One region of the Variovorax sp. P5_A3 genome, then DNA from elsewhere that is predicted to be linked to it. Evidence: predicted binding sites of a transcription regulator. Region 1 holds the regulator's gene; the other holds the start of a gene.

The links. The regulator sigma-54, encoded in region 1, starts transcription at its own class of promoters, with help from an activator protein. The targets are predictions, from matches to a motif close to TGGCANGNAANCTGCTTT.
Region 2: AC1D3B_RS24645 (pilin) is a predicted target of sigma-54. The motif match lies at 1,614-1,631, and genes of this name have one in related genera.

What each region holds. Positions count from the first base shown of each region.
Region 1 covers NZ_JBFUKW010000011.1:111,414-116,897, reverse strand. The annotation lists gene lptA (lipopolysaccharide transport periplasmic protein LptA) at 1-548, shown strand, start outside; gene lptB (LPS export ABC transporter ATP-binding protein) at 545-1,339, shown strand; gene AC1D3B_RS18855 (RNA polymerase factor sigma-54) at 1,461-3,047, shown strand; gene AC1D3B_RS18850 (CHAT domain-containing protein) at 3,070-5,025, opposite strand; gene AC1D3B_RS18845 (metallophosphoesterase) at 5,027-5,484, opposite strand, start outside.
Region 2 covers NZ_JBFUKW010000018.1:122,112-127,595, forward strand. The annotation lists gene AC1D3B_RS24640 (O-antigen ligase family protein) at 1-1,048, opposite strand, end outside; gene AC1D3B_RS24645 (pilin) at 1,107-1,556, opposite strand; gene AC1D3B_RS24650 (MBL fold metallo-hydrolase) at 1,761-2,558, opposite strand; gene AC1D3B_RS24655 (CHASE2 domain-containing protein) at 2,594-4,861, opposite strand; gene AC1D3B_RS24660 (FHA domain-containing protein) at 4,904-5,484, opposite strand, start outside.

The DNA of each region.
Region 1 (5,484 bases):
GTTACGACGATCTGAAGCAGACGAGCGTCTTCACGGGCAACGTGGTGGTGACCAAGGGCACGATCATCATCCGTGGCGACAAGATCGACGTCCGACAGGACCCCGAGGGCTACCAGTACGGCGTCGTGACCGCGGCGCCGGGCAAGCTGGCTTATTACAAGCAGAAGCGTGACTCGGGTCCCGACGAGTGGATCGAGGGCGAGGGCGAAGTCATCGAATACGACAGCCGTGCGGACAACGTGAAGTTCATCCGCCGCGCGGTGATGCGCCGACTGATCGGGGCGACGCCCAACGACGAGAGCAGCGGTCCGCTGATCGTCTACGACCAGAGCAACGACACCTTCACCGTCAACGGGTCCTCGCTGCCGCCCAATGCCGGCGTTGCGACCCAGCCGGGTGGTCGTGTCAAGGCGATCCTCACCCCCAAGGCCGCTCCAGCGGCACCCGCCGCCGGCGGAAAGCCGGCCGCCGCCGCGCCCGCCCCGGCCCCTGCGCCGGGCACCGGGTTGCGCGCCACCACCACCCTTGGCGGAGAGTCAAAGAAGTGATCGAAACCGCAGGCATGAGCGAGGGCGCAGGCGCTCCGGGCAGCCGCCTCGAGGCGCGTGGGCTTCAGAAGAGCTACGGCAGCCGCAAGGTTGTCAAGGATGTGACGCTGGGTGTGCAGAAGGGCGAAGTCGTCGGCCTGCTGGGGCCCAACGGCGCCGGCAAGACGACTTCGTTCTACATGATCGTCGGCCTGGTGCGCGCCGATGCCGGCGACATCACCATCGACGGCGAGCCGATCGCGCACATGCCGATCCATCGGCGCGCGCGCATGGGCCTGAGCTACCTGCCGCAGGAAGCATCGATCTTCCGCAAGCTCACGGTCGAGGAGAACGTCCGCGCCGTGCTCGAACTGCAGCGCGAGCCCGACGCCAACGGACGCCAGGTTTCGCTGTCGAAGCAGCGCACCGAGGAACTCCTCACCGAGTTGTTGGCCGACCTGCGCGTGGACCACCTGCGTGATTCCCCCGCGCTGTCCCTGTCGGGCGGCGAGCGTCGCCGCGTCGAGATCGCGCGCGCCCTGGCCACGCAGCCGCGCTTCATCCTGCTGGACGAGCCCTTCGCGGGCATCGACCCGATCGCGGTGATCGAGATCCAGCGGATCATCAATTTCCTGAAGGAACGTGGCATCGGCGTGTTGATCACCGACCACAACGTGCGTGAAACGTTGGGCATCTGCGATCACGCTTTCATCATCAGCGACGGGCATGTGCTGGCCCAGGGCACGCCGGCCGAGATCGTCGACAACGCCGAGGTGCGGCGCGTGTACCTCGGCGAACATTTCCGGATGTGAACATGTTGCTCGCCCCCAGGCTCCGCACTTCGTGCTCCGCCTACCCCCTGCCGGGGGCAGGCCGGCCGCTACGGGCGGCCGGGCGCGGCGGCCTTCTGGTCAAGAGGGTTTCACTATCTCCATGAAGCAGGGTTTGTCGCTGCGGGTTTCGCAGCATCTCGCGTTGACGCCTCAACTTCAGCAGTCGATCCGGCTGTTGCAGCTTTCCACGCTCGAGCTGACGCAGGAAGTCGAGCAGATGCTTGATGACAACCCATTCCTCGAGCGCACGGCCGAGGAGGCTACGCGCGAGGAGTTCGGGTTGGAGACGGCCGATACGCCGGTTCGCGATGACGATCGGTTTGCCGATGGGGAGGGCGATTTCACGCCCGGCCCGTCGGCGTCTGCGCCGGAAGTCGCCGTCGCGGCCACTGGCGACACCGAAGTCGCCACAGCCGACACCGCCGATGGCGAGCCCGACTGGGAAGGCGATGGCACGATCGACCTCGCGCCCGACGACAGCGAATGGGGCGGCGACGCCCCCGCGCGTGCCAACAACCTCGGCGACGACGAGCGCACGGACGCGACCGAACTCGCGCGCAGCCAGGAATCGCTGCAGTCCTTCCTGCACCGGCAGGCACTGGGATTGCGCCTGAGCGAAACCGATCGCGCGGCACTCCGTTTCCTGATCGAGTCGCTCAACGAAGACGGTTACCTCGAAGACTCGCTGCCCGCCCTGGCGTCCGGCCTCGCGGGCAACGACAACGACCAGTTCGACGACCTCGTGCACCACTTCCAGGTCGGGCTCGGCCTGCTGCAAAGCCTGGAGCCGTCCGGCGTGGGCGCGCGCAGCCTGGGCGAATGCCTGACCATCCAGCTGCGCGCCCTGGCCGACGAGGACGAGACCGATGACGAGGCACAGGTGCGCAAGACCGCCATCGCGATCTGCAAGCAACCGATGGAACTGCTCGCCCGTCGCGACTTCAAGCGCCTGGCCACGCTCACCCGCAGCAACGAAGAGGAAGTCCGCGCCGCCCTGCAGCTCATCGCGAAGCTGGAGCCCAAGCCCGGGCGCCGCTTCGTCGACGTGGAGCGCAACGTGGTCGTGCCCGACGTGATCGTCACGCGCGTCGGCAACGGCACCAACACCAAGTTCCGCGTGATGCTCAACCCCGAAGTCATGCCGCGCCTGCGCGTGCACGACATCTATGCCGGTGCGCTCAAGCAGCACAAGGGCGAGGGCAGCCAGGCGCTTTCGCAGCGCCTGCAGGAGGCGCGCTGGTTCATCAAGAACATCCAGCAGCGCTTCGACACCATCCTGCGCGTGTCGAACGCCATCGTCGAGCGGCAGAAGAGCTTCTTCGTGCACGGCGAACTCGCCATGCGTCCGCTGGTGCTGCGCGAGATCGCCGACGAACTCGGGTTGCACGAGTCCACCATCAGCCGCGTGACCACTGCCAAGTACATGGCGACGCCTTACGGCACGGTCGAGCTCAAATACTTCTTCGGCTCGGCGCTCGGCACGGAAACGGGCGGCAATGCGTCGAGCACGGCGGTGCGCGCGCTGATCAAGCAGTTCGTGAGTGCGGAAGACCTGAAGAAACCACTGTCCGACAGCCAGATTTCCGAGATGCTCAAGGAGCAGGGGATCGAATGCGCCCGGCGCACCGTCGCGAAATACCGCGAAGCGCTGCGCATCGCACCCGCGAATCTGCGCAAGGCGCTCTGAAGGGCCTGCGAGGGGCCTCAGGTCAGGCCTCGCGCCCTTCCAGCGTCACCAGCGCCGCCTGCGCGAGCCCTTCCCACTGCATGCGCGACCAGTGATCCACATAGCGCCTGAACTGGCGTTGCGTCGAGAGCACCGGAAACGAATCCGTCGACAACTCGCGGATCTGCCTGCAATGCTCGACGATGCGATCCCTGGCGACCTGGGGCTGGAATGCGTCGCCCCCATAAACAGCACCGAGCAGCTCCAGCTCTGCCAGCGTGCCGTGCGCCCAAACCCGATCCGTGATGGCCGCCGTACGAAGCTGCCATTGCGCCAGCTGCCAGGCCACCAGCCACCATTTGCCGTACTCGGTGCGCAACGCACTCAGCGCTCCCTCATCCGGCGCCAGCGCGGGAATGGCTGCGAGCGACAGATACTGCGTCATCACCCAGTGATTGACCGATTCGATCTTCAGTGCCGCTTCGTAGAACTCGCGCGACTTGCGATAAGCCTCGGTACTGCGAGCCACATTGCCGACCAGCGCGTGGATGATGGCGATGCGTTTCTCGCTGGCTGCGCTCATCCCGAGGCGTTCTGCCTTCTCCTTGAGATTGCGCTGCGCGACCGGCCTGTCGCGCCAGGCCGCAAGGTCGACGCGGATCTGGTCGCTGAGCTGGTCGAGTTCGGCGGCGGTCTCGGTGCTGATGGGTGTGCCGGGCCGGGCCGGGTCCGTCTCGTTGCCACGCACCAGGGAGTCCATCCGGTCGAACTTGACCTCCATCTTCGACTTGGTCTGCCGGCTACGAAAGGCGTCCACCTGGGCTTCCAGGTCCGGCGCGACGGCTGCGTACACCACGATGCTGGCCCAGTCGTGGGTGTCCGGCAGGTCGATCCTCAGGCGCTGTCGCAGTTCATGCACGACCCAGCGCGGATCGTTGCCTGCAAGCAGTCCGCTGTAGAGCAGTTCCGCCGCGACGTTCGACGCCCGCATCCACAGCGGAAACTGCGAGGCGATGACCCACGGAATGTCCTGCGCGTGCAGCTCGTGCGCGATGCTGCCGCCCGGTGTCAGCACCGAACTGGCATTGCCGGAATCACAGGTCGCCAGGCTCACCACCGTCGGCGGCTGCTTCGCCCGGCCGTTGGAGTTCATGCTCTTGAGCGCCATCGCGAGGCTCTGCCCGTCGACGACGATGTGCTCGGTGGCCTCGCCTTCCTTGCATAGCACGATGCCGTAGCGGCGGTCCGAGCCGGGCAGCGGCGCACCGTGCGCCAGCAGGTGCACGTGGGTGTAATCCTCGGCCTGGCAGGCATCGCTGATGCTGCGCGCCGTGGCATTGGGCAGCACCGTAAGCAACTTGCGCACCTCGACGACGCGTTCGGCGGGCGTGTCCCTGGCCTTGACCCACGGGTCGATGGCGCGGCGCAGTGCCTCCAGGTGCGCCTGTGCCGGCACGGCGGCAAAGCCTGACGGCGATGCAAAGGCGTAGAGGATCTTCGGCGCGCGGTTCCACTCCGACTGGAGCGGCCGACCGCGGCGAATCTCGCGCGTGATGTTGGTGAGCGTGCGCAGCAACAGCGGCGCACCGGAGCCGGAGGTGTCGGCCGGCGACATCGTCGCTTCGAATGGCACCAGGCCCAGTTCGAAGGCCGAGATCAGCAGCCGTATGTTGACGAGGCGACTCGTATCCCCGCGGGCCGAACGAAGCTCCGACACCAGCTCCGGGATCTTGCCGAGCACCCGTGCGATCGCTTCGCCCAGTTCCTGCAGTTCGGCCGCCCGCTGCGATGCCGCAATGGGCGTGCCGTCGATTTCATAGCGAAGCCGATTCAGCCGCGTGAGCAATTGCGCGTGTTCGAAAGGCAGATGCACGCTGACCGGCCCGTCGGCGCCGCACAGCGCCATGTAGGCGGTCAGCGGCGACAGCAGCTGGTTGTGTGCAGGCCCTGAGCGCAGGAACTCCAGGCGAATATCCCGGACGTCGGATGTATCGCTCATCTCATCCTCTCGTGTAGCGTTGGATCTCGCGCGGTTCGCCGGTTCCGTCGCCTTCGACATGCACCAGCGCCCCGACGGTCCCACCGCCCGGACCGGCGCTGATCGACACGGCGCTGGTCTGGTCCATGACGAACGGCTGTCCGCCGATGCGCGCTTCGTCGATCGTCTTCATGCGCCCGTCGACCAGCACGTTGAACACCTCGGTGAACGCGTCTTCCCGTGCGAGCATGGCCGGCGTGAACTGGAGCAGGCGTATCCACGTCCCGCTGTTGAAGTAGTAGCGCCCCTGGCCCATGTCGATCGCGCGCTCGAGGTGCGTGTGACCGGTGACGATGAAGTCGATCGCCGGCCCGACCGCCGCCGTGACCTTGTCGAAGGTGTCGTCGCGGTCATGGATGTCGAAGGACTTGTCGTCCTTCAGCCAGTCCAGCAGCGCACGGCGCAGCGCCTCGGCCTGGC
Region 2 (5,484 bases), on a different contig from region 1:
GGCCGGCGAGGCAAAAAGGAGGAATCCAGCGATGCCCCCGAACCAACCGATAAAGAAGCAAGCCGACTAGAACGACGGCGCCTACGCCAAAGAGTCCGTACTCTCCGATCCATTGCAGCGCAATATTGTGGGGGTGCATCGCAACCACGGCACCGGCGTGCCTCCCGAATTGATCGCCACCAATCCCCACCCAAGGCGATCGAGCCCAGGAATCCGCGAGGTCGCTCCAGAGATTGCTTCGATATGAAGTGGTCAGCCGAAATACTGTCCTGGTCGATTGGTCGGAGTCAAAGAGCCATCGCATGCCGTAAAAGGCAGCCCCCGCGACGGCGAGCGATGAGACCGGAAGACGGAGCAGCGCTGCATCCCTTCGAAGAAGCGCAACGAGTAGCAGGGCGCTGGTCGCGGACAGCAGAACCGAGCGGGCGCCGTCTTGCCAGAGAGCCAGGAGAAAAAGCGTCGAGAGCACCCAGACCAGCGCCGTCATCCGCGCGCGCGCCAATCCGCCGGGCCGGTGCCAGAGCAGGAACAAGCATGGGAGCAAGGCATCGTCGAATTCTCGGATCGTCGAGAACACCAATTGCCAGTCGTTCCATGTGCCGTTCAGGAAAAGATCGGTGGTGCTCAGCACCATGAGCCAGACATTGAGCACCGGGGCCAGAGCAAGAATCACCGCGGTCCGATCCAACTGCTGCACGTTGCCTTCATGGAGCCTCGCGCAACAAAGCACCCCTAAAAACAGCATCCCATACAGCGTGGCGTCAGCGATGGAAAACGGCGACCAGCGAGTCCCTTGTAGGCAAATTGCCAGAAACGCCAACGAAACCGCCCACATCCAGAGACCGGACCAAGGCCCTCCATGAATGACCGCGGGCAAGCGAAACATGGAGCAGACGATGAGTATCGACAGGCAGATGATCTGCGCTTTCCGGGCGAAATCGTATGGGTCCGCGATCCCGAAAAAAGTAATGACGCCGGAAAACGCAACAACGGCGAAGGCGGGAATCATCCACGCCAAAAAACCATCTGCGAGATTTCGATGCGTCATGAAAGAGGGCTGCGAACAAAAAAGCGGCCCGAGGGCCGCTTCTACCGCAGGTCCACGATTAGGTGGGACGGCATTCGGAAGGCAGATACTTGGCCGCGATAGTGGAGGAGCACGTCCAGCGGAGTTGACCCGTGTCGGTACCGACAGTCGTCGGGCTCAAGAGGACATCGCCGGTCGCGTTGGGAACCGTCGAGGTGATCGTCACCACACCCGAGCCATCATTAGCGATGGCCACGGTCGACACATACTTCGTTGGGCCGGGGAAGGTGTAGCCGCTATTGGAGGCCGTGACCAAGTTAAGTTGGCCGAGCGACGAAGTCGTTTCAGCGACCGCCAGCTTGGCCGGAGCGCCCATGATGAGCACTTCGGTCATCTTCGAACGAGTGGTGTAGTCCTGATAAGCCGGCAGAGCCACAGCAGCCAAAATACCAATGATCGCCACGACGATCATCAATTCGATAAGGGTGAAACCCTTTTGCACATTGCGTGCGATGGAACGACGGTTCATTCAGTTACTCCAGGTTTGTTACAAGGGCCCGAGGAGAGCCCCCGGTGCGATCATGTAACCGCAGCATCTGTGCCATCCCCCGTTTCCTGGCTCCCGGGCCGCCAAGCTGCGGATTTGTTCACGTTTGAGTTACAACGTGTGACGGAAACTGTTGCCCCGAGCCGACGCTAACTGACATTTTTGTCACCGCGCCAGCAAGCCTCGTCATACCTCGAGCACGCCTGCCGCCTGCAGCCACCGAATGTCCATGCCGCGAGTTTGCGAACCGTCAGACAGATCATCAATCTGGCTCATGATCTCGTCCGTCTCAGCCGGCTTGGTATGCGTGATGTAGATCGGGTAATTCTTCCCATCGGCAATCTGCGCCAATTCCCCAGCCAGCGTCGCAGGCGAAAGATGCAAGCTTCGCCGCGCCAGCGCCTGCTCCCGATTGCTGAAAGCCGTCTCGATCACCAGCATCGCCACATCGAGCTGATTCACCCGTTCCCAGAACGGCGCATTCCGCTCGGTATCCCCGCTGAACACCCAGTTCGGTCCGCCTTCTGCAGAGCGCACGGCAAAACCGCAGGCCGGCACGGTATGCACGGCAGGCAGGACTTCAATGTGCTTGAGCTTGCTGGTTCCGATCTCCAATTCCTGCCCGATCACCAGGTCATGAAAGCACACGAAGGGCGCTTCACGGCTTGGAATGCTCGCGAAGTCGGGCCAGATGACGTTATTGAAGACGTGCGCCCGTAGCGCCTCGATGGTTGCGCGCAATGCATGCACCCGTAGCGGCCGCGTGCGGCGACTGGCCACTGAATCGATCATCAAGGGGAGCGCGGCAACATGGTCGAGGTGCGAATGGGTGAGGACCACGTCGTCGATGCCGGCCATCTCATCGAGGGTCAGATCGCCAACGCCGGTGCCGGCGTCGACCAGCAGGTCGCTATCGACCAGGAATGAGGTCGTGCGGCAGTCCTTGGCGATGGCGCCTGAGCACCCCAACACACGCACCTGCATTCGCGAGACCCTTCATCTGCCAGCCCGTCGGGCTGTTATTTTGTTTCGAACCGGGTTGCGCCATCCCAGTTCGGATCCTTGGGCTGCAACGACATTGAGGCTATACGCTGCGCATACAGCTGGTAAAGGACTTTTTTGGCATCCTGCTCAAGCAGGGGCGCAAGCATAACTTGACCTTCCTGCCAATCTTGCGCTCGATATGCGGAAAGAACCTGATTCCAGCGTTCAATATCTGCATCCTGCGCTCTGCCGGTGTCGCTCCGGGTACCGACGGGGGTGAAGATGCGCACCAAGCGAAGCTTGCCTTGCACTTGTACGCAATCCAGTTCCTGCCAGACGAAGGCAGGTGCCAGTCGCTGCGTAGCCTCGCTGGCAACGATCTCGACGCCGTAGCGAATTCCCAGCCCCTCAATCCTCGACGCAAGATTGACCGCATCGCCGACGACGGTATAGCTGCGGCGGACGGCCGAGCCCATGTCCCCGACGCTCATCACCCCGGTGTTGATGCCGATGCCGACGCTGATCTCAGGTCGTCCGCTCTTGCGGTAGGCGGCGTTCAGCTCCTTCACGGCTGCAGCCATCTCGACCGCCGCCCGGACAGCCAGCTCGGCATGGTCCGGCGTCTCGACAGGTGCACCCCAGAAGGCCATGACGCAGTCGCCCATGTACTTGTCGACGGTTCCGCGGTGCGCGCTGATGACCTCTGTCAGTCGGCTGAAAACCGTGTTGAGAAAGTCTTGCAGCTCGACGGGCGCCATTTCCTCGGCCAGCTTCGTGAAGCCGCGCATGTCGCAGAACATCACGGTGAGCTCCCTGCTTTCCGCACGCATGCTGTATCGCTCGGGGTCGGCGCGCATTTCACGCACCAGTTCCGGCGGAACGTAGGTGCCGAACAGGTGGGCGAGGTTTCGGCTTGCGCGCGTCTCGACGAGATAGCCCCAGCTCATGTTCAGGACGAATGCCAACGCAATCAACGCCAGCGCGGCCGCCAGGGGCAGCACGAGGCCGGCCTGGATGAAGAGCCATGTGTTGAGGCCGACCAGGGCCGCGGTCGTGATCGCGGCAATCAGCACGGCGCCGATCGCCGTGCTCAGCGTGAGGCCGAAGGCCAGCACCAGCCCCGCTGCGAGCACCGTGACCAGTTCGTAGCCCAGGGCGTAGTCCGGCACGGCGGGCAACCGGCCGTCTAGCAGACCGGAGACGATGTTGGCATGCACTTCGACGCCGGGGTAGGCTGCGCCTACCGGTGCTGATCGCAGATCTTCCAGACCAGGCGCCGTCGAACCGACCAGCACGATCTTGTCTTTCAGTTCGCCGGGGGCCAGCGCACCGCCGATGACATCGGTCGCCGAGATGTGTCGGAACGAGCCCCCGCGGGCACCGCCAAGACCGCGAAACGGTACGAGCGCACTCGCCGTCGAATCGACTGGGATTCGCAACGACTTGCCGCCAGCCTTCAGCAGCAGCGCTTCGAGGGGCGGTGGACGTGTGCTTGCACCGACGGGCGCAAACACGGGCACGACGGCATCCGCACCGACAGCCTCGCGGTAGACGGCGAGGCCAAGGGATTCGTAGTAGCCGGGCTGGCCCTGCGTGCCGGTGTATTGCGCAATCAACGGGACCGATCGCACGATCCCGTCGCGGTTCGCGTCGAGCACGACATTGAGGAAGCCGGCCAACGGCGCGGCCTTGGCCAACTGGGGGATAGTCCCGACGAAACCGTTCCAGCGCGTCGCGTACCAACGCCCCTCGGGAAAGGCGCCAGGTGGGAGGATCGGTGCTGGCAATACTCCGTTGGCGCGAGGCTTCAGCGTCTGGGTCAGGTAGAAACCTAGCGCGACGCGTTGTCCCGTCAGCGCGTTCGCGAACGCCGCGTCATGGTCAAGGTAAGGAGCGACACGCTCGATTTCCTCGGCGAGTCCCGCTTGTCCGCGCAGGGGTCCTTTCGCCAGGCGCCTGAGGATTTCGAGCCCGGAGCTCTCGTCCGGCTCGACGAACAGGACGTCAAACCCCAGCACCACCGCCTGCTGGCGCTCCATCACCTCCCTGGTGAGGCGGGCCAGTTTGTCTCGGCTCCACGGCCATTGGCCGAATTCCTGGAGGCTTGTGTCGTCGACGTCGACGATGACAATGCGCGGATCCAGCGTGCGCGGCATGGTGGCGCGCAGGCGGGCGTCATAGATGAAATTATCGAGCTCTTCCAGGAAGGGAAAGCGCCAGAAACCGACAACGTGCGCGACGGCCAACGCGACCGGGAGCAAGGTGATGGCGATGCGCGCCCAGCGCTGGCGCAGCGCGTTCATCGCGCCCCGCATCCGCTCATCCGAGGCGAAGGTGACAGGTGGTCAGGAGACGACGAATTGCATCCGTGTGCCGCCAAGCTCGAGCACGTCGCCATCTTGCAGAGCGACAGCTTCGCTGCCGAGCGGTTCACCATTGAGGGCGGTGCCGCCATCGATCGGCGCGACGACATAGCCATGCAGGCGTCGCGTGACGGCAGCCACGGCCACGCCGGGCTTGCCGATGGTGGTGACGACCTTCTGGAGGGAAAGCTCGCGTCCGGCGCCTGTACCTGACAGCACACGGATGACTGCAACGCCAGCCGTGCCGCCGCCCAGCGGTGCCTGGACTGTCGGAGCGGACGAAAGCGGAATCGGGCCCGACGGCGCAGAAGATACGACTGTGCGACCCACCGTGCCGCTCTCGGGTGCACCGGCAGTCGCCATATAGCGAACCTTGTACTTGCCGACCTCGATGATGTCGTTCTGTTCGAGCGCCTGCTTCTTGATGGCACGTCCGTTGACGTAGGTGCCATTCGTGCTGTTGAGATCTTCCAGGTAGACATCGCCGCCGATCATGTGCAGCACGGCATGCTCGCCGCTGATGGCCAGATTGTCGACCACGATGTCGTTGTACGGCCGCCGCC